3 regions of the Arthrobacter sp. CAN_A6 genome follow, and region 2 is predicted to be linked to each of the others. Evidence: riboswitches for the same ligand, from Rfam matches in the RefSeq annotation. Region 2 holds a riboswitch; each other region holds the start of a gene.

Region 1 (6,009 bases), on a different contig from region 2:
CGGCCTGAAAGAATGAAAACGTGACAGCCAACCAGCCCGCACCGCAGGTCGAGGAAGTCCCCTACCCCCAGCCTCACCCCTGGAGCCGCTACGTGGCCCTGGGCGATTCGTTCACCGAGGGAATCGGTGATCCCAATCCTGAAAGCGTCGGCGGCAACCGGGGCTGGGCCGACCGCGTTGCCGAGGAGCTCAGCCGTAACCACCCGAGCTTCGCCTACGCGAACCTCGCCGTCCGCGGCCGGCTCCTGCAGCAGATCGCGGACCAGCAGGTGGGCCCGGCCCTCGCCCTGAAACCGGATCTCATCACTATTTCGGCAGGCGGCAATGATCTTCTCCGTCCGGGCGGGGATCCGGACCGGATCGCCGAACGCCTCGATGCGCTGGTGCAGATCCTCGGCACCAACGGAGCCACGGTGGTGATGCTGACCGGCCCCGACGTCCGGGACACGGTACTCGGGAGCATCCGGGCCAAGACCGCGATCTACAACGAGAATCTTCGGACCATCGCCGCGCGCCACGACGCCGTCGTAGCCGACATGTGGGCGCTGCGGCTGCTGCTGAATCCGCAGATGTGGGCCGCCGACCGCCTCCACTTCTCGCCGCTGGGCCACCACACCATCGCCGCGATGGTCCTGGACACCCTCGCTGTCGAGCACACCCTGGAGCCCCTGCGCCCCAAGGAACTCCCGGCGAAAAGCTGGCGCATGGCGCGCTCCGAGGATTTCGTGTGGGCACGTGAATTCTTCGTCCCCTGGGTTCTCCGGCGGCTCCGGCACCAGTCCTCGGGCGACGGCGTGACCGCCAAGCGCCCGGAGCCCGGCACCATCTTCGGCCCCGGAATGCCGCCCGGATCAGCCGACTAGGAACGGCGGACCGGGAACGGCGGACCCACCGGAGGATGAAAAACGCCGCCGGTCCCTTCCGGGAAGGGACCGGCGGCGCTGGCGGACGGAAGCTGATCGCCCGACCGCGTCAGCCGTTCAGCGACACCTCACCGTTCGCGACGGCGTCGGCGCATTTCCCGAGATCGGGGCCGGGCTTGAAGTCGACGAACTGGGGCTGCAGTTTCTGGAACAGGAATTCGTAGATCTCGTCGCGGCTGCTGCCCTTGAGGGTCTGCGCCGCCTCACGCACCGCTGACTGAAGCGCGCGGTCCGCGTCGAGCAGGATCTTCTGACGTGCTTCTTCGTTCCAACCGATAGTACTGAGTTCCATGAACAGCTCCTTCGACGGCGTTGGACTGCGGTAGAGCCTGCCTGGCATGCATAAACACAGCTGCGCTACATACTAAGCAGGCTTAGCTCCAACCCTAGGCCCGATGTCCGCCAAACCCAACCTTTGCATTCCGGTCCGGTACCCAGGATTCGGTCCTAATCGCTGAAGAACGCCTCCGTCAGCTCCCGGTCGAGTTGATGGATCTGTGTCAGGAATGCATCGTGCCCGATCGGGGACCGGATCGTGTGCACCGGTACGTGTCCCGGAAGTGACTCCGCCAGGACTGCCGACTGCCCGGGGAAATACAGGCGGTCGGTGTCCACCGCTGCGATGAAGAACCGTGCAGTGGCTCCGCTCAGCGCCTGTGCAAGGCTTCCACGGTCCCGCGCGGCATCGTGGCTCATGAGCGCCTCGGTGAGTATCACGTAGCTGTTGGCGTCGAAGCGGTGGACCAGTTTCTCCGCCTGGTGGTCGAGGTAGCTTTCCACCTGGTAGCGTCCGCGCTCCGCGGGGAGCACGCCGCCGAACGGCTGCTCCACGTCCTGGGCGGCCCTCCCGAAACGGTCACCGAGCTCCGCCTCGGACCGGTAGGTAATGTGGGCGATCCGTCGCGCGAGGCCCAGTCCGGCAACAGGAGGGTCCGTCCCGTAGTAGTCGCCTCCCGCGTACGCCGGATCGAGGCGGATCGCCTGGAGCTGCGCCTGGGCGAACGCGATCTGCTCGGCCGAGCTTGCGGCGGTGCAGGCGATGACCGCACACCGTTCCACCCGCTCCGGGTACATCAGTGCCCATTCCAGGGCGCGCGCCCCGCCCATCGATCCTCCCAGGACCGAATGCCAGCGCCGGATCCCCAGGCGGTCCATCAGCAGCGCCTCGGTGCGGACCGAATCCCGGATGGTGACGAACGGGAACCTCGACCCCCACGGCGATCCCTGGGGGTCGAGGCTCGCCGGTCCGGTCGAGCCGTAGCAACCGCCGATCATGTTGATGGACACGACGAAGTACCTGTCCGTGTCCACCGTGCGGCCGGGGCCGACCAGTGAATCCCACCACCCGTCCTCCTCGGACGCCCCTCGGGCGACATGGGAACTGCCGGTCAGTGCATGATGCACCAGCACCGCATTCGTCGCATCCCCGTTGAGGGTGCCCCAGGTCTCGAAGGCCAGCTGCACGTCGGGGAGTTCACCACCGGCGTCAAGCACCACCGGGCCCAGCAACGCAGTTCGAAGCAAGCCGTCGCTCCCCGAAACTGTTCGGGGCAGGCGGGACGACGGCGCAGGAAAATAGGTGGTCACCGGTTTGCCTACGCCCCCTTCGCCGCTCGGAAGCTTGCATCCAGGTCGGCGAGGATGTCCTGGAGGTTCTCGAGTCCCACCGACAGCCGCACGAGCCCGGGACGCACCCCGGCCGTCAGTTGCGCTTCCGCGCCCAGCTGGCTGTGGGTGGTCGACGCCGGGTGGATCACGAGCGAACGGACATCACCCACGTTCGCCACATGGGAGTGGAGCTCGAGACCGTCGACGAACCGTTTGCCGGCCTCGATCCCCCCTTCGATGTCGAACGACACGATGGCACCGGTGCCGCGCGGTCCGTAGGTGCGGCCACGTTCGTACCAGGGGCTCGAGGGCAGCCCCGCATAGGCGACTGATTCGACGTCGTCGTGCTGTTCAAGCCATTCAGCCACGGCCCGGGCGTTCTCGACGTGCCGCTCCATCCGCAGGCTGAGGGTCTCGATGCCCTGGGCGATCAGGAAGGCATTGAAAGGTGACACCGAGGAACCGAGGTCCCGCAACAGCTGGACTCGTGCCTTGAGGATGTAGGCGAGGTTTGCGCCGAGAGCGCTGCCGACTCCGAGGTCCCTGGCGTAGACCAGTCCGTGGTAGCTCTCGTCAGGAGTGTTGAAGCCGGGAAACTTCTCCGGATCCTTGGCGAAGTCGAACTTTCCGGAATCGACGATCACTCCCGCGATGGCGTTACCGTGGCCGCCGAGGTACTTGGTGGCGGAATGGACCACGATGTCGGCGCCCCACTCGATGGGCCGGATGAGGTAGGGCGTGGACAGCGTGTTGTCGACGATCAGTGGGATGCCGTGCTCGTGCGCCACGGCGCTGATGCCTTCGATGTCGAGGACGTCCTGGCGGGGATTCGAGACCACCTCACCGAAGAACAGTTTGGTGTTGGGGCGAACCGCCGCACGCCACTGCTCGAGGTTGTCCGGGTCCTCCACGAAGGTGCAGTCGATGCCGAACTTCTTCAGCGTGTGCCGGAAGAGGTTGAACGTGCCGCCGTAAAGGCTGGGACTCGCGACGATGTGGTCCCCCACCTCCGCGACGTTCAGCACCGCGAACGTCTCGGCTGCCTGTCCCGATGCCAGCAGCAGGGCGCCGGCACCGCCCTCGAGGCTCGCGATGCGGACCTCGACGGCTTCCTGCGTCGGATTGCCGATCCGCGTATAGATCGGGGCAAGCTCGGTCAGCGCGAAACGGTCGGCAGCGCTCTGCGCGCTGGGAAAGACGAATGAGGACGTCTGGTAGATCGGCAGCGCACGCGCCCCCGTGGCGGAGTCGGGTGTCTGCCCGGCGTGGATCTGCCGTGTTTCGAATGACCAATCGTTGGACATGGTGTCCCCTCTCGATGGGGGCCCATTCGCCGTCGCCGGGGAAGACCGGCCAGGGCTTGTCGGCCCGCGCTTGCGCAGCACCCGTGCGGGCTCCGCCTGGTCTTCACCCGGGGCACCCCACCGCGGTTGGAGGGTTGCCGGCCAGCGAGCCGGGGCTTTCCGCTGGCACTCATGACCTGCAGTCAATGAAAGCCCAAACCGGCGGTGCAGGCAACTCCGGAAGGCCCGAGATGACGCCCCGTGAAGTAAGGGCGGCCTAAGTCGAGACGCCCATCACAAAGTGCCAAAATGTAGCCATGCGCCTGGATCACGTCTCTTACGCCTGCGAACCCGATGGACTGGCTGCCACCGCCGAGCGGATTGCAACCGCCCTCGGCATGGAACCCGTGAAGGGCGGTGTGCACCCCCGCTTCGGCACACGGAACATGATTTTTCCCCTGGTCAACGGGCAGTACCTGGAAGTTGTCGAGGTGCTCTCGCACCCAGCGTCCGACAAGGCACCCTTCGGGCAGGCCGTGCGCGCGCGCTCCGAGGCCGGTGGAGGCTGGATGGGCTGGTGCGTCGCAGTCGAGAACCTCGAACCCTTCGAGGAGCGCCTCGGCCGCAGTGCGGTTCCGGGCAACCGGAAATTCCCGGATGGCCAGGAACTCTCGTGGCAGCAGATCGGCATCAAGGGTCTGATCGCCGATCCGCAGGTCCCCTACCTCCTGCGATGGGATGACGGGCTCGAAGCCCTGCATCCGTCACAGGCCCGCCCCGCCACGGTGAAACTCGACTGCCTCACGATCGCCGGTTCCTCGGAGCGCGTCACCGAATGGCTCGGCACGCAGGTCGAGGAAACGCTCGACGGCGTCGACGTCCACTGGGTGGCGCCCAACGGAACCCCAGGAATCATGTCGGTGACGTTCGAGACCGCGAACGGCCGCGTGGAGATCTAACGCTACCGACGCTCAAAATTTCGGGCAGGGAGCAGGAGCCGGACTGGAACCAGTGCGGCTCCTGCTCTCTTCGGCCGAAATGCCGACCTAGGCGTGTGTATAGGTGAGGCAGTCAGCGTCCTCGGCACCGGGGCCGACCTTGACGGCGGACGCCGTGCACATGAGGTCGTGGTTGTAGTTGCACTCCGCCCGCTGGCAAGCTCCCACCTGTGCGAGCATCTTCGGCAGGCCACCACTGACCGAGGTGTCGATGAACGTGGCGCACGACGCGTGGTCGGTGCTCCCGGAGACGGTGATGGCGATCGCCGTACAGCCGTCATGGTTGAACGAACAATTCCCGACGCTGCATTCTGAGACGTTCGTGATGACTGTCATTGTTCCTCCTTGGCGGCCTGTGGATGAGCCGCGACTCCTTCAAATTAGCACCGAACTTCGCGGTAATTTAGTCACATTTTCGTGGCCCAAAGGAGTCGGGAGAACCCTGCCGCTCTCAGCCGCCGATGCCGATCGCCGGACCGATCAGCGCAAACCCCACGAAGCCGGTGATGTCGATTGCTGCGTGGGCAATGACGAGTGGCATCACCCTGCGCCGTTTCGCGTAGACGTAGCCGAACAACAGCCCCATCAGGACGTTACCGATGAACGGTCCGAAACCCTGGTACAGGTGATAGCTTCCCCGGATCAGTGCGCTGGTGACGATGATGACCGGCACCGACCACCGGAGCTCGCCGAACCGCTCGAACAGGTACCCCACCACGATGACCTCCTCGAGCACTGCATGGCGGAGGGCCGAAAGGATCAGGACGGGCACGGTCCACCAGTACGCGTCGAGGGCAGCCGGGACGATCGCTGTCGTCAGCCCCAGCGCACGGCCGCCGGCATAGACGCCCAGCGTGCCGACCCCGATGACGGCGGCCAGCCCCAGGCCCAGCCCGAAATCGGTGCCGGGTTTCGCGAAGGTGAAACCGAGACGGCGGAACGCCGAGACGCCGGGCCCGCTCAGCAGGAACAACACGAGCGCCACCGGCACGAGCGCGAAGAAGATACTGAGCAGCTGATACGTGAGGTCGAAATACTGGCGGTCGTTGAGGACGGGGTTGAGGGTGGTGGTCTGACCGGACAGCGGGCCCCGGGTCAGTTTCTCCAGCAGGTTCACCGCCGCGTACACCCCGGACTGGCCGAGCGACAGGCCGAGCACGACGAGGATCTCGGCCTTGATACGCCGCGCCGGCTGCG
Region 2 (10,079 bases):
CAGGGCCATCGGCCGCGCCGCGAGCCCGCAGCAGGATCTCATCCAGTTCCGGGTCGTTCACGTAGGAGGAATTCTGGCCGATGCGCTCGCCGGTGATCTCCGAGGAGTGGTACCGGATGAACAGGACGTCCGTGGTGTTGGTGTGCCACACCCCCGCCAGGGCGTCGTAGTCTCCGGCGTACCTCAGTTCCGTGAGCTGTGCCTGGGGAAGCTGGATGATCTCCAGCTCGATCCCTACCTTCCGGACCTCACCCTGCAGCTGGACGAGGAGGGGACTGGGAGCCGAGGCTTCCACTGTGGGAACTTCGACGGTCAGCCGCTCGCCGTCCTTCGTGCGGAAGCCCTCGGCATCGCGGGAGTCCCAGCCGGCGTCGTCGAGCAGTTGGTCTGCGCGCTCGGGATCGTGGGTCAGTGTGCCTTCCACCGAGGGGTCGTAGTACTTGCTCTCCTTCGAAAGGTACGAGTCGATAGGGGTGTAGGTGCCGAAGCCGAGGCTTTCCGTGACCGCCCCGGTGTCCACGGCGGCGGCGAAGGCTTCCCGGACGGCCGGGTCGCTGAAGGGCTCCCGGTTCAGGTTGAAGCCGAGCACGTACGGACTGCCGGTGCGCGGCAGGTTCTCGTAGGTGAACGCCGGGTCCGCCTGCACCGCGGCCGCGTTCTGCGGCGCGAGGTTCTCCGTCAGCCCGTACTGGCCTGACACGAGGGACTGGTAGCGGATCACGGGCTCTGCGACCACGGTGACCTCGACGCCGTCCAGATGGGCCTCGCCGGTCCCGCCGAGCCAGTCGGGAGCCCAGCCGTATCCCTCCCGCTTGGCGTAGCTGATGCTCTGTCCCGGCTGGTAGGCCTCGAGGACGTAGGGCCCGGATCCCACCGGGTTCTGGCACAGGGTTTCCGGTGACTCGGTGATGGCCTTGCCCGAGTTCATGCCCAGCCAGGACTGCGCGAGCGTGTAGAGGAAGGGGGTGTAGGCGTACTCGAGGTGCGCTTCGAAGGTGTAGTCGTCGATCACCGTTCCATCGACGTAGGGCGCGATGTAGGCAGCGGCCAGCGGCGACTTCGTGGCAGGATCCCGCATGTGCTCGAGGTTTTGCTGGAACACGGTCGCGTTCCACGGCGACCCGTCGCTGAACGTCACGTCCTTTTTGAGGTGGAACGTGTACGTCCTGCCGTCCTCGGAGATGTCCCAGGACTCGGCGAGATAGGGGGCGATCTCGCCGTCGTCGTCGAGCGTGACCACGTTGTCGTAGATCAGCCGGCCCAGGAACTGCTGCTGCGTGGCCGAGATGCCGTGGCCGTCGAGGCAGCCGGGCTCGGCGGAGATCGAGACATTGAGGACCCCGCCGTCCACGGGCGTGGCGTCAGCGGGCACGGTCTGCGTCCCGGCAGGGGAAGCGCAGGACGCGAGCAGACCGGCGACGACGGCGAGGGTTGCGCCGCGGGTCAGGGTGCGACGAACCCGGAAGCGGGCATGAAAAGGCAGGGACATGGGGTTCCTTCTGTGCGCTGTACGAGGAAGCGGGCATGGGTCATCGCGGCAGGGACTGCGCAATGGGAGATGGTGGCGACGGCGGCCGGCCGGGCCGGTGCCGCAGGCGGGGTGGCGTCAGGCGGTGAGAAGTGGACAGCTGTGGGAACGCATCATGCGTCATCCTTCCGGTTGCTCTTGACCGCACCGGACGCCGCAACAGATGCGGTGGGCGCAGCCCGCTTCGTCATCCGAACCACCCGGAAAGCATGGGGTTGGTGCGCGGCCAAGTCGGAGCTTGACGGCCGCATCTCTTGAAGCTGACCCCACTGTATGCGGGATTTTTCCGCTGTCCAGTCGGGTCAGGTCACAGACGGTCATAAAGGGCAGGCAGCAGCTTTCTTACGTTCTGTGTCGTGCCCGGCGTTGACGGCGGGCTCCGGGTGCCCCTAGCGTGGGAGGCGCAATCAAGAGTTCCAGCCACAGGCCCTGGCCGGCTGGACAGCAACCCTCTCGTCGTAGCGGGGTGCTCCAGGTGATGATTCGGCCGCTGGGCAGTTTTCGCCCGAGCGGCAAGTACGGCGTTTCCCCCGCTGCCTTCTGTTTCTCGGTGTGCGGGACGACGCCTTTTTCGAAGGATGTGGGCATGGCGTTGGATGTCAATTTGGAGCCGGCGGTTCTCCGGCAGGCTTTCGGGCGGTTTCCCTCAGGGATCGCCGCGCTCTGTGCCCGGGTGGATGGAGTTCCCGAGGGCATTGTTGCTTCCTCGTTCACCGTGGGGGTGTCGCTCGATCCGCCACTGGTGATGTTCGCCATCCAGAACACCTCGCGCACCTGGCCGGAGCTGCGAAAGCAACCCCGTATCGGTGTTTCGGTCCTGGCCTCCGGGCAGAAGGATGCCTGCCTGCAGATCGCGTCGAAGTCAGCCGACCGGTTCGCAGCACTCGACATCGAAGACACACCCGCCGGCGCCGTTCTGCTCTCCGACGCCGTGCTGTGGCTGGACTGCTCGGTCGAGGCCGAATATCCCGCCGGGGACCACCAGGTGGTGCTCCTCCGGGTGCACGGCCTGCAGTTCGAGGACAAGGACTCTGCGCCGCTCGTGTTCCACGCCTCCGAATTCCACCGGCTGCCGGAGCCGTCGCTGGTATAGCGGGAAATGTTTCGAATCGGGGCCTCCCGGGTACTGATACCGGAAACACTCTCCGAAAGGACGCCCATGTACCAGTCAGTCGCCAAGCAGACCGTCGCCGAACTGGGTGGCCCCACGAGCGTCCTGGTCCGGCAGAAGAACGACCACGTCAAGCTCAACGCCTTGCTGAAGGAACTGGAGGGATCGAGCGGAGCCGAGCAGGGCGATGTGCTGCGGCGCATCTACCGGCTGGTGTTCCCCCACGCCTTCGCCGAGGAGGCGGTGCTCTGGGCCGTGGTGCGGCGGGTCCTGCCCGACGGCGAACAACTCACCCTTAAGGTGGAGCAGGAGCACCAGGAGGTCAATGAACTGGTGACGCGGCTCGAAACCCTCGAGGAGGGGGACCCGGAGCGGGAACGCGTGCTCGACCGGCTGGTCGAGGTGCTGGGGGAGGACGTGGCGCGGCGGCCGCCAGGCAACGCCGTCGCGGCGGTTCCGCTGTCCCTCATCGACCGCATCCGCGACGCGGTCGACACCGCAATACTGCAGAGGCCGAAAGCCGTTCCACCGGTTCTTCACCGCACGAGCACCCTGCTGGCTCGGGTCGCCCATTCGATCGAGCACCTCCCGCTCCTGACACACGGAGAGGACCCGAGCACGAGCAGGGGAGGCCGACGGTCCGACGGGAGCAGACGACGCCGGCCTCCCCTCGCGGGCGTTGTCGTTGTCGCGGCCGAAGGAGTTGTGGCGGGAGAGCTGGTGTTCCGCGCGCTCACCCGCCGGGCTCGCCGCTGAACGCTCGATCCCGGCTCGGGCCTGGCGGTTCGGTTCCTAGCCGGTGCTCGCCGCATCCGGTTCAGTCCTGCGACGGCCGTTCGCCGGCATCGAAGTGTTCCTCGTAGACCCGCTTGGCTTCCTGCAGCACCTCCGGATCGAGCCGGCCGAGCGGGCGGACGTCGACGAGCAGCGGCTCGCAGTCCGGGCCCCGGCCCACGCACGCCCCGGTGAGTACCCATGCATAGCGGTCCTCGTCCTCCGCAAGGTGCTCGTACTGGCAGATCTGGCGTGCAAGCCAGTCCTTGAGCGGCCGGGTCCACCACGACTCCGGTGTGAGGGGGTTGACGGACAATCCCGGCAGCGTCAGCCCACTCTCGGCGTCGAGACTGCTGGAATCCCTGTCGGCTTCGAAGCCCTTGGAGTACCGCAGGTAGAGGTAGTCGACGGACGGCACGAGATCCGCGAGTTCAGCCAGGCTGGAGAGGGTGAGCTCCCCGGATTCTGCTTTGCGCGGTGCGGTGGCGGATTCCATGTGGCCAAGCCTAGGAAGGGTCGTCCCCGGGCTCAACAGCAGGGATCGGTGAACCGGCTCTTTACTGCTGCTGTGCGACGTGAGATATTCCTGTTCCTCCATCGGTGAGCAAGGTCTAATTGAGGGAAGACGTGCGTTCAACGAGGAGGTAAACCATGGAAGCATCCTGCCCGTCCTGCGGAAAGCCGCTGCAGGAGTTGGATGAAAGCCAGTGGCCCGCCGAGGGGCCCGTTCCCGAAGGGACCCTTGGCGTCTTCCAGTGCGAGGGGAACCACCGGGTGATAGTCGCCGAACCGCAGATCCAGGCGTAGGCGCACTCAGACTTCGGGGAGTTCCCGGATCGCCAGGTTCGGGTGCAGCAGCCGGTAGCCCTCGGCGTCGAGGGAATCGCGGTTGTACTCGTCGGGGAGCAGCACCACCGTGGCCCTGCTGTCACGGATGATCACGCCGGGCTCACCCGAAGTGATCGGGCCGCACTCGAGTGCCACCCCGATGCCCTCCTCCACCAGGAGGCACGCAGTACGCCCGTCGGAATCCGTGGGTGCCGCCACGAAATATTCGATGCCGTCGCGGTCGGCAAGGAAGCGGGTGGAGGAGAGGTCGATCCCCTCGAGATCCCGTTGGATGGTGACGATGTCCTGATCCGCCTGTGCCTGTTCGAAGACTTCCAGGACCGGTGCATCGCCGCACGCGGTCAGCAGCGGCAGGGCCAGCAGGATTCCCGCGGCTGCGCGGAAAAGCCGAAAATGTTCCATGGGTCTCCCATCCTATTCGGTGGGCACTGCGGTTCCGTGAAGGCTGCGCCGCTGCCCTCCTGAGGACTTCAGCGGATACCACTGCGGGCGAGGCCCTGAACGAAGTACTTCTGGAACATCAGGAACATCAGCACGATGGGCAGGATCGAAATCAGGGCAAGGGCCATGATGGCCCCGTAGTCCGCCCCGTACTGGCCCCGCAGGAAGATCAGCCCGATCGGCAGGGTGAAAAGCTCGCTGTCCTTCAGCGCGATCAGCGGCCAGGCGAAATCGTTCCACTGGTACATCACCGTCAGCAGCACCAGCACCGCGATCAGGGGTTTGCAGAGCGGAAGGACGATCTGGAGAAAGATCCGGACGTTGCCGGCGCCGTCCATCTTTGCAGCTTCCATGAGTTCATCCGGTATCGCGATGATGAACTGGCGGGCCAGGAAGATTCCGAAGGCCGACGCCGCCGACGGCAGGATCACGGCCCAGAACGTCCCATAGATCCCCAGTTCCGTGACCAGCCGGAACTGCGCCACCATCAGCACCTGGACGGGAATCATCATGGTACTCAGGACCAGCAGGAAGATGACGCCCTTGCCGCGGAAGGTGAGCTTCGCGAAGGCATACCCGGCCAGCAGGTTCACCGTGACGGTGAGGAGGGTAACGATCGACGTGATGGCCACGGAGTTACCGAACCAGAGAGCGGTGGGGAAGCTCGTGAAGATGCGCCGGAAGTTGTCGAGGGTCCAGGACGAGGGCCACAGGTTCAGTTCCCGGCTGAAGACATCGACGTTCGGTGAGAACGCGAGCGTGATCATCCAGTACAGCGGGAACATCATCACCAGTCCGACGACGACGGCGGTTCCCAGTCGTGCCGCGTTCGCGGCACGTGCCGCGGGTGAGACGTGTCGGACGCGCTGGACGACGGGGCCGGCGGCGTCGTCGTTGCGAGCCTGGGTGCCGTGCGCGTTGAGGGACTGTGCCATGGGAGTTCCTATCCTGCCGTGTCCCGCGAGCGGTTGCCGTACCACTGCACGGCCGTGAAGATCAGGGTCAGCAGGAAAATCACGATGCCGATCGCTGCTGCGTAGCTCTGGTCCCGTGTGACGAAACCGTTCTCATAGGCGTAGGTCACAAGGACCGACGTCGATCGCCCGGGACCACCGCCGGTCATGACGAAGATGGTGTCGAAGACCTGGAACGAGTAGATGACGTCCATGATGAGCAGGAAGAACGTCGACGGGCCGACGAGGGGAACGGTGATGTGGCGGAACTGCTGCCACGAGTTCGCTCCCTCGAGGCGGGCGGCCTCGTAGAGCTCCGGCGAGATACCCTGCAACCCCGCGAGGTAGATCACCATGTTGAAGCCGACCCGGATCCACAGCGTCACCAGGATGATCGAGGCGAAGGCAGCGGTGCCGTTCGATTGCCAGGGAACAGTGCCTGCACCGCCCGCACCGAGCAGTTTGTTGATGATGCCCGTCGCCTCATCGAACAGGAGTACGCCGATCAGGGCGGTCGCCACCCCCGAGATCACCATGGGGAGGTAGATCAAAGTACGGAAAGCCTGCGCCCTGGAAGTACCGAGTTCATGAGCACCGCCAGGCCGAGCCCGAGGGCAAGGCTCAGCGGCACGGTGATGAGGGTGAACACTCCCGTATTGGCCGTGGACTGCCAGAACGTGGGGTCGGCGATCAGCCGCCGGTAGTTGTCAAGGCCCACCCATCCGCTCGCCCCGAAGCCGCTGGACTCCTGGAAGCTGATGAGGAAGGCCCAGCCCAGCGGGATGAAGAGGAACAGTCCGAGGAGAACAAGGTTGGGGGTGAGGAAGCCGTAGGCCGCGCTGGTGGAGCGGAACCGTTTCCCGGTCCGTCCGGCCCCTGGGTCATAGGTCGCTGCCGGTGTCGGGGGTGCGGCGGATCCCTCGCGCTCGGAGGTGCCCGCGGACATCAGCCGGTGGCCTCGGCCACCGCTGTTGCTATGTTCGCAAGCGTCTCGTCCACCGACTGGTTCTGGGTGAAGGCGGCTTCGAGCTGGTCACGCAGTTTGGGGTTGATCTCCGCCATCGCCGGGTTTGTCAGTTGCTGGACGTCCTCGGGCTGGAGTGTGGTGGCCTGGTCCACGAAGATACCGGCGATATCGGGGCGTGTCTGGTAGTCGAGTTCGGTGCCTACCAGCGACTGCAGGGTGGGCAGTTCCATGGCGCGTGCGCAGAAGTCGGACATCTGGTCCGGCTGCACCATGAACTTGAGGAACTCGGCTGCGAGTTCCGGGTTCCTCGCGTTCTTGGTGGCGACGAGCGCGTTCCCGCCGAGGTCGCATGCCCCACGTTCGTCGCGGGGCAGGTAGGTTGCGCCCCATTCGAAGTCGGTGATGGTTTCGTCCAGACTGGGAAGCACGAAATTACCGACGAACGCCAAAGCCGTCGTGCCGGCCGCGAAAGCGTTATCGGCGTAGGTGGAGGACTTCACCGAGCTGTTGGGCGGCACCAGGTTCTCGCGGAACAGGTTCTGCGTGAAGGTGAGGGCCCTCGTTCCGGCCTCGGACTCGATGGCGGGCCCTGAGAGGTCGTCATTGAAGAGCCGTCCCCCTGCCTGGAAGAGCCAGCTCAGCCAGCGGGTGGATCCGCCGAGCTGCCAGTTGTAGACAGCGGGGTACAGATCCGGCGGAAGGGAGGCCCTGAGCTGCTGGGCAACGCCCTCGAACTCCTCCCAGGTCCAGGCGGAGTCGAGGCTGTCCGGAACGCTGGAAATACCGGCCTGCTCGAACAGGTCCCGGCGATACACGATCGCTGAGGTATCCGTCTGGTGCGGCACTCCGTAGGGCATGCCGTTGAACTGGATGGCCTGCCACATGGCGGGGAGGAAGGCTTCGGCCTCGGCGGTGTCGAAGTAGCTGCTGAGGTCGAGCAGCTGATCCTGGCTGCTGTAGGCGCCGATGGTTCCGTAGTCCACCCGGAACAGGTCCGGCGGTGCCCGCCTGGAGCTGGGCGTCGATGTTCTGGAAGATCTGCTCGTAGGGCACCAGGTTCAGTTTGACGGTGACCCCGGCATTCGCTTCCTCGAAGGCGGCGATTCCGCGCTTGAAGCCTTCCTCCTCGGCGGGGCTTCCCCACGTGGTGAAGGTCAGCTCGTTGTCACCGCTCGACTCCTCGTTGCTGCCACCCGAGAATCCGGCGCACCCGCCGAGGGCCGCAGCCGTTGCAAGGAGACCTGCTCCACCGAGAATTTGCCGCCTGGAGATCGTCATGGAGAAGCCTTCCGCGTAGGGTGGACGACAATATACACCCGCCGCATGCTCCCGATTTTTTCTATCCAAGCGGCCGATTAGGCTGCACAATCACCGCTGCTGCCCATCCGATGCGCGGGAATCATGGGCGACCGGCATCATGCACCACGACGCCGCCCACCATTGTCAGCGCGGCCCGCACCATGTGCAGGTCGGTCGGATCCAGTTCGAAGGGGTCAGTGCTGAGAACGACGACGTCGGCCAGGGCGCCGGGCGTGATCGTCCCGCCGTCGTCGAGCCGGTTCACACGGGCGGACCCCGAGGTGTAGGCGCGGAGGGCTTCCTGCAGGGTGAGTGCCTGGTCCGCGACGAGCGGTCCGGCGTCGGGGTGGGCCGGGTGCGCGCGGTTGACCGCAACGGAGATGGCCTGCCATGGGTCGGGGCTCGAGATGGGCCAGTCCGACCCCATGGCGAGCGGGGCCCCCGCGCGCTCCAGCGCAGCGAACGGGTACTGCCAGCCGGCCCGCTCGCCACCGATCAGGGGCACGGTGAGGCCCAGCATCTGGTCGTCGTTGCAGGCCCAGAGGGCCTGCAGGTTCGCAGTGACGTCGAGGGCGCCGAAACGGGGGATGTCGTCGGGATGCACCACCTGCAGGTGGGCCATCTGGTGCCGCGGCTCCCAGGCGGAGTGCGTCCCGGCAGGGGGTGTCAATTCCGTGGCGCCGCGCGATTGCCCCACGGCGTCGAGCGCGGTGCGTACGGCGCGGTCACCGATGACGTGGAGGTGGAGGTCGAACTCGGCGGCGGCAAGCTCCGCCGCGAGCATCGTGAGGACCTCCGGGGAGAGGTAGAGGAAGCCGCGGTCGGAGGAGGGACCGGCGTTCCTGCTGCACGCGCAGGACGCCGGGCCGGCAGCGGAACCGAAATCCGGGTTCGGATGCTGGTCCTGGTTCTGATTCGGGAGCGACTGCGGAGCCGGATGAGCGGCCGACTGCCGATCACAGTACGGCTCCAGCATCGCCGCCGTGCGGTTCTCGGGTACGCCGTCCACCATGATCTTGGCGCTGGAGGTCCGGAAGCCCGCGTCGGCGTTGACCCGGCGCCGCTTCCGGAACTCCTCGACCAGGGCGCCCACTCCTGCCGCCGTCGTCGTCCGCGGTACCCAGAGCGCCCCGGTCGCGCGGCCGGTGAGCCGGCCGTTCGCGCTGAGCTCGCGGTACGCCGGGCTGGCATCGGGATAACCGGCATAGTCGCCGAGGATTGCCTCCTGCCACCCCGTCACGCCCACCGAGTGCAGGTAGCGTTGGGCCTCGAGAATCCCGCTCACCAGAGTCGCGGAGGCTACCGGTGGCAGGAACGTCGACACCAGGTCCATGGCGCCCTCGTGGAGGATGCCGGTCGGTGCGCCGTCCGCGAAGCGTTCGATCCGCCCGTCCGGGGGGTCGGGAGTTCCGGCGCCGATCCCTGCGAACCTCAGCGCAAGGGTGTTCACCCAGGCACTGTGGTGATCACGGTTGAGGAGGTACACCGGGCGGTGTGGCACGACGGCGTCGAGCAGGTCCGCCTGCGGGAAACCTCCGGGATAGTGGCCCTTGTACCAGCCGCCGCCGGTGATCCAGGCCGGGCCGGTCTGGTCCGGGCGCGCGTGGTCAGGGGCAGCATCCGATGGGGCGGGGGTGTTGCCGGCGTAATCGGCTATCAGGGCCAGCGTCTCAGCGGCGCTCGCGGCCGGTGTCAGGTCGCACGCCATCCGCTCCACTCCGCCCATGGCCGCGTGATTGTGTGCGTCGGTGAAGCCGGGTGTAAGGAGGCGTCCGGCAAGATCGACGCTCTGCCGCGCAGCACCGACGGCGGCCCGCACCTCGGCATCGGTCCCGACTGCGGTGATCCGTCCGCCGGAGATGGCCACTGCGGTCGCCCCCGGCCGAATCCGCTGCCCGTCGAAGATCCGGCCCGAGTGGAAGACCCAGTCAGCGCTCACGCGCGCCCCGCGCCGTCGTCGTACCATCCGGTCGCGCCAGTTCGTCGTCCCATTCCAACGGCGTGACCGTACCGCCCGCCCAGTCCACCCGCAGGATCGCGTACGCCACGGACGCCACGAAGCGGTTGCCGCCGACGGGCCAGCCGAGCCGGTAGTGGGCCTCCTTGAGGAAACCGGAGCGCAGGAAAACCCGGCGCATGGCCCGGTTGTCCTCCCGG
Region 3 (6,009 bases), 190 kb from region 2:
TGGTCGTATCCCCACTGAGCATGAGCGCATTCGAGCGGCTGTCGCCATCGCCAAAAAGGTCGAGGAGATCGGCATGGACGTCTACGCGACGGGGGAGCACCACAACCCGCCGTTCTACGCCAGCTCCCCGACCACCCTCCTCGGCTACATCGCTGCGCAGACGGAGCGGATCATCCTTTCCACCGCCACCACGCTGATCACCACCAATGACCCGGTGAAGATCGCCGAAGACTTCGCCACTCTGCAGCATCTGGCCGATGGCCGCGTGGACCTCGTCCTCGGTCGGGGAAACACTGCCCCTGTCTACCCGTGGTTCGGCAAGAACATGCAGGACAGCGTGGACCTGACAGTGGAGAACTACAACCTGCTCCGGCAACTGTGGGACAACGACGTCGTCAACTGGCAGGGCAAGCACCGCACGCCGCTGCAGAACTTCACCGCTACCCCTCGGCCGCTCGACGGCGTGGCGCCCTTCGTCTGGCATGGCTCGATCCGTACGCCGCAGGTGGCCGAGATCGCGGCCTACTTCGGTGACGGTTTCTTCGCCAACAACATCTTCTGGCCGAAGGAGCACTACATGCAGCTCATTGCCCTCTACCGCGAGCGCTACGAGCACTACGGGCACGGCAGGGCGGATCAGGCGATCGTGGGTCTGGGTGGCCAGTTCTTTCTGCGGAAGAACTCGCAGGACGCTGTGAACGAATTCCGGCCGTACTTCGACAACGCCCCGGTCTACGGACACGGACCGTCGATGGAGGACTTCACCGCGCAAACCCCGCTGAGTGTCGGTAGTCCCCAGGAGGTCCTCGAGAAGACCCTGACGTTCCAGGAGTACTTCGGCGATTACCAGCGGCAGCTTTTCCTCATCGACCATGCGGGTCTGCCCCTCAAGACCGTCCTTGAGCAGCTGGACCTGTTCGGAGAATTCGTTCTCCCCGAGCTTCGGCGTGAGCTCGATTCCCGCCGTCCGGCACATGTACCCGACGGCCCCACCCATGAGAACCGCAAAGCCGCGCGGCAGCTGCTCGACAACGAGAAGCCTGTCAGCGCCTGATGCCGCCGCCGGCCGCGGACGTGCTGGGGCGTGCGGCAGGTGGAACCCGGTTCACCGGCGGGTCGCCGGGGGTTCTTCACCCTCCGGCACACCCGGTACTCGAGGCAGGGAACAAAGTTCGCGTCTCCTGCAGTGGCGTCGCCGCTACTGCACAGGAGGGTCGGACTACCTATTGACCTCTCTCTTGGCGGAGGCCTACCCTGAAGCCCCCACCACGTGGGAGCGTCCTCCGATCGCCACGTCGACCTCCTGGACGAGTCCAACCGTGCAGCCCCAGAGGGTGAGGACTGCAGTGTCAACCGGCCGTTGACGAGCGCGCCTCCAAGTGAGGGCGCGAAGGAACGGTAGAGGTAGCAAACACAGCGTGGAATGATGGCCGCCCAGCGCAGGCTGCGGCAATTCCCGGAAACCCTCGACGTGCTGGCAGGACCCCTCGGTCCTGGCTGCGGCGCCTTCATCCCGCTAGGAGTATTCGTCATTCGGGGTTGGAGCAGGAAATGAACAAAGCAAGAACCAAAATAACGGCGATGGTGTTCACGGCGGTCTTCGCTGCGGGACTCACGCCGAGCGCAGCCTTCGCCCATGGGGGATCATCGGGCAATTCAGGCTCATCGGACCACGCGTCGAGCCAGGAAGTGGTGTATGAGATCGTTCGGTCCACCGCGCGTTATAACTGGCTGGATCGGGCCATCAAGGACGGCTACGAGCGCGTCACCGATTGCATCGAGTTGCCCGGGGTGGGCGCGATGGGTGTGCACTACGCGAAGAGCAAGCTGATCGACAAGAAGACCGACGCCTCGAAACCGGAAGCACTGGTCTACATGCCGGTGAAGTACGGCAACCACGAGTACTATCGCCTCGTTGCGGTGGAGTTCCTTTCCACAGCGAAGAAGGCACCGGTCCTCGGAGGAGTCACCTTCGATTCGGAAGCGGCGGATTCGAAGGCGCCGTACAAGCACACCCTCCACGCATGGGTCTGGAAGCATAACCCGGCAGGAGTCTTTGCGCAGTGGAATCCGAGCATCAGCTGCCCAAAGGAGGACACGCACTGATCGAGGACTGAAACGGATCGTGCGCACGAAAGGTGGGAATCCCTTTCGGGCGCACGATCCCAGGGTCCGCCGCCGTTGTGCAGATGTCCCCGTATGACACTGCCGCCTCGACGCCGCCGTCGTGCGTCGTCTAGGGTCGGAACCAAGAATCAAGAGTTCCAACGCAAAACCCTGGTTCGTTGGACGGCAACCCTCTCGCTGTAGTGGGGTGCCCCAGGTGAGGATTCGGCCCGGCGGTATGCGCGCGGGCAAGTACGGCGCTTCCTCAACGGCGGTGCCCGGTCATCCGAGGAGTGCAATGCCCGCAAACGCGCCACGCCAGATCCGCTTCAACGCCTTCGACATGAACTGCGTGGGCCACCAGTCGCCGGGGCTGTGGCGCCACCCGGACGACCAGTCGCACCGGTACAAGGACCTCCGCTACTGGGCCGAGCTCGCGCGGACCCTCGAGAAGGGCCTCTTCGACGGACTCTTCATCGCCGACGTACTCGGCACGTACGACGTCTTCGGCGGCTCCAACGAAGCCACCCTGCGCCAGGGTACCCAGACGCCGGTCAATGATCCGTTCCTGCTGGTGTCCGCGATGGCACTCGTGACCGAGCACCTCGGCTTCGGCGTCACCGCCGGCACCGCCTATGAGCATCCGTATCCGTTCGCGCGCCGGCTCTCGACGCTCGATCACCTCACCAACGGCCGGGTGGGCTGGAATGTCGTCACCGGCTACTTGCCCTCGGCTGCCCGCAACATGGGCAATGAGGACCAGCTCGAGCACGATGAGCGCTACAACCACGCCGACGAGTACCTCGAAGTGCTCTACAAGCTGCTCGAAGGGTCGTGGGAGGACGACGCCGTCGTCCGGGATGTGGAGAACGGCATCTTCACCGACCCGTCGAAAGTGCATGAGATCGGGCACGACGGCAAATACTTCACCGTGCCGGGAATCCACCTCAGCGAGCCGTCGCCGCAGCGCACGCCCGTCATCTACCAGGCGGGGGCGTCGTCGAGGGGCATCGATTTTTCGGCCGGCAACGCCGAAGCGGTGTTCGTGGGTGCGCCCACCAAGGCCATCCTTAAGGACGCCGTCACGAAGATCCGCGACGCCGCCGAGGCCGCCGGCCGCGACCGGTACTCGGTGCGCATCTACACCATGCTCACGGTGATCACCGACGAGACCGAGGAAAAGGCCCACGCCAAGCACGAGGACTACAAGAAGTACGTCAGCTACGAGGGCGCCCTCGTGCTCGTGTCCGGCTGGCTCGGGATCGACCTGTCCGTCTACGATCCCGACGAACCCCTCGGCAATGTGAAGTCCAACGCCATCCACTCCGCCGTCGCGAATTTCCAGAAAGTGAACGACGACGGCGCTCCCTGGACGGTGCGCGACATCGCCGAGTGGGCGGGGATCGGCGGGCTCGGCCCGCGCGTGGTCGGTTCAGGCGCGCAGATCGCCGATGAGCTGCAGTCGTGGGTGGAAGAAACCGACGTCGACGGGTTCAACCTTGCCTATGCGGTCACGCCCGGCTCGTTCGAGGACGTCATCACGTACGTGGTGCCCGAACTCCAGAAGCGCGGCGCCTACCCCACCGAGTACGTGGAGGGCACCCTGCGGAACAAGCTGTTCGGGAAGGGCGACCGGCTCCCGGACGAGCACCGTGGCAGCAGCTTCCGCCTCCAGCACGCCCGCCGCTGAAGCCCGCGCGGTTCGTCAGGCGTAGGTCGTCCATTTCTGGTGGGTGGTGGAGTACGCGGTCAGCCGGAACTGCCCAATTCCCGGCGACCAGCAACCGTTTCTGCTGGAAGTGCTGCCAAAATGCTGCCTGGAAGTCCTGCCGGAAGGCGGGAATAGGGCTTCGCCAGGCGCGGAACCCGTGGCGTCGCTCTCCACGGGGCGATTGCGTCGGAAACAACACGCCAACGAATCACGCCAACGAATGGAGTTCACATGTCGCGCGTTGCGATTATCGGAGGCCACGGAAAAGTGGCCCTGCACCTCACGAAGATCCTCACCGGCCAGGGCCACCAGGTCAGCTCGATCTTCCGGAATCCGGACCACTCGTCCGAGGTCGGGACAGCAGGCGCGACGCCGGTGGTCGCCGACGTGTCGACGTTGTCGGTGAGTGAGATGGCCGACGTGTTCCGTGGGCACGATGCCGTGGTCTGGTCAGCCGGTGCCGGTGGCAGCAGCCCCGAGGCCACCTATGCCGTGGACCGCGATGCCGCGATCCGCTCCATGGATGCCGCCGAGGAAGCCAGCGTGGGCAGGTACGTCATGGTGTCTTACCTCGGCGCCGGCAAGGATCACGGTGTTCCCGAGGACACCGGGTTCTTCCACTATGCCGAGGCCAAGGCGGCGGCTGACGAGCACCTACGCGAATCGAAGCTTGCATGGACCATCCTCGGACCGGGTGCACTGACCACGGATCCGGGAACCGGCAAGATCGAGGTGTCGGACAAGCCCCAGCAGGACTCGGTGTCCCGCGAGGACGTGGCGCTCGTTGCCGCCGTCGTGCTCGGAAATCTCGGCACCGTGGACAAGACCCTCCAGTTCAACAGCGGCGAGACGCCGATTGCCGAGGCCATCGAAACGGCACTCTAGTCCCGAACGACCAGATGCGCCCCTTCCGAAGGAGGGCACCCGGATGAACTCGGGTGCCCTCCTTTCGTCGATCAGTCGACCGATCGGTCGATCGCTCAGCCGAGACCGAGCTGGACGAAGACGAACCAGACGAGCAGCGGCACGACGGCGATCATCGCGATAGCCCAGAGGAGCAGCGCCCGGAAGAAAAGGCGTTCGTCCTTGGGCTGGGCGCTGGCCATGAGCAGGGCGCCGCTGGTGGACATCGGGCTCACATCCACGACGGAGGAGCTGATGGCGATGGCCGTGACGACTCCGATCGGAGTCAGCAGCGGGTCCATGGCGAGGGGGGTCACGATCGGACTGACGACTCCGAGGGTGCCGGTGGTGGAGGCGAACGCCGACACGATGGCGACGACGTAACCGGTGATCAGCGCCGCAACGGAGCTGTTGCCGAGGCTTTCGATGCCTGCCTGCAGTTCCTCCAGCGCACCCATCTCCTCCAGCATGCCCACATAGGTGACGATGCCGGTGACGAGGATGATCGCGGACCACGGCATGCTCTCGACCGCTGGCTTCTGAACGGAGGAATCCACGAAGATCAGGGCCAGGGCGATCACCAGTGACGCTACTCCGACGTCCAGGCCGAGGACGGTGGTGAGGAAAAGGAGTGCGCCGATACCCGCCAGGGTGAGGATACGCATCGGGGTCGCCGCAACCTTGACCGGTCCGGTCTTGGCCGGTTCCTCGGGGGTGGCGAGGGCGGTGTCGGTCCGTGCGGGAGCGCCGTCCAGCCCCGTGCTGGAATCGTTGCCGGAATCTCTTCCGGAACCGGTGCCGGTACCTGCAGGTGTGGAGCCACTCCGTCCTTCGACGTCGTTCCTCTCCTTTTCAGCCTTCCGGACGCCACGCCGGTGCATGATCGCCTGCACGAGGACGTAGGCGATAGCCGCGAGTACCGCATTGAAGAGGAAGCAGTAGAGGAACAACTTGAGCGCATCGCCGGACGCACCCGCTTCATCGAGCATGACATTGGCGAGGACGCCGAAGGGGTTGACCGGCGAGAACGCGCCGGCGTTCGCGCCCTGCACCACGACCAGGCCCATTGCGAGTGTACTGATGCCGAACCGCATCCCCAGGGCAAGAGCCACCGGTGCCACGATCGCGATCGCGGCGGGGGTGAAGGCACCCGCAGCAGCGAGGATGGCGGTGAGCAGGAACATCAGGATCGGGACGAGGATCTTGCGGTCGCCGGCCAGCCGTTCGGCCCAGTAGGCCAACAGGTCGATGGTGCCGTTGATCCGCACGATCGCGAAAAGCAGGGTGGC

Evidence for each region. A riboswitch is a leader RNA that binds a small molecule or an ion and turns the genes downstream of it on or off. The one in region 2 is predicted to bind S-adenosylmethionine.
Region 1: another riboswitch for S-adenosylmethionine. It lies ahead of IWX75_RS08965 (bifunctional o-acetylhomoserine/o-acetylserine sulfhydrylase); the one in region 2 lies ahead of IWX75_RS07680 (flavin reductase family protein).
Region 3: another riboswitch for S-adenosylmethionine. It lies ahead of IWX75_RS06830 (LLM class flavin-dependent oxidoreductase); the one in region 2 lies ahead of IWX75_RS07680 (flavin reductase family protein).

What each region holds. Positions count from the first base shown of each region.
Region 1 is NZ_JADOUV010000004.1:135,134-141,142, reverse strand. Features, by position in the region: gene IWX75_RS08980 (SGNH/GDSL hydrolase family protein) at 21-863, shown strand; gene IWX75_RS08975 (hypothetical protein) at 973-1,215, opposite strand; gene metX (homoserine O-acetyltransferase MetX) at 1,371-2,510, opposite strand; gene IWX75_RS08965 (bifunctional o-acetylhomoserine/o-acetylserine sulfhydrylase) at 2,519-3,835, opposite strand; SAM riboswitch class IV at 3,897-4,012, opposite strand; gene IWX75_RS08960 (VOC family protein) at 4,132-4,773, shown strand; gene IWX75_RS08955 (DUF1540 domain-containing protein) at 4,861-5,148, opposite strand; gene IWX75_RS08950 (CPBP family intramembrane glutamic endopeptidase) at 5,264-6,009, opposite strand, start outside.
Region 2 is NZ_JADOUV010000003.1:309,499-319,577, forward strand. Features, by position in the region: gene IWX75_RS07675 (ABC transporter substrate-binding protein) at 1-1,489, opposite strand, end outside; SAM riboswitch class IV at 1,658-1,788, opposite strand; SAM riboswitch class IV at 1,934-2,053, shown strand; gene IWX75_RS07680 (flavin reductase family protein) at 2,115-2,621, shown strand; gene IWX75_RS07685 (hemerythrin domain-containing protein) at 2,688-3,395, shown strand; gene IWX75_RS07690 (DUF6098 family protein) at 3,457-3,909, opposite strand; gene IWX75_RS07695 (hypothetical protein) at 4,065-4,220, shown strand; gene IWX75_RS07700 (hypothetical protein) at 4,227-4,664, opposite strand; gene IWX75_RS07705 (carbohydrate ABC transporter permease) at 4,733-5,638, opposite strand; gene IWX75_RS07710 (carbohydrate ABC transporter permease) at 5,647-6,207, opposite strand; gene IWX75_RS07715 (carbohydrate ABC transporter permease) at 6,204-6,602, opposite strand; gene IWX75_RS07720 (ABC transporter substrate-binding protein) at 6,602-7,606, opposite strand; gene IWX75_RS07725 (amidohydrolase) at 8,023-9,861, opposite strand; gene IWX75_RS07730 (GNAT family N-acetyltransferase) at 9,851-10,079, opposite strand, start outside.
Region 3 is NZ_JADOUV010000003.1:121,565-127,573, forward strand. Features, by position in the region: gene IWX75_RS06820 (LLM class flavin-dependent oxidoreductase) at 1-1,054, shown strand, start outside; gene IWX75_RS06825 (hypothetical protein) at 1,552-2,106, shown strand; SAM riboswitch class IV at 2,254-2,367, shown strand; gene IWX75_RS06830 (LLM class flavin-dependent oxidoreductase) at 2,405-3,796, shown strand; gene IWX75_RS06835 (SDR family oxidoreductase) at 4,049-4,702, shown strand; gene IWX75_RS06840 (SLC13 family permease) at 4,798-6,009, opposite strand, start outside.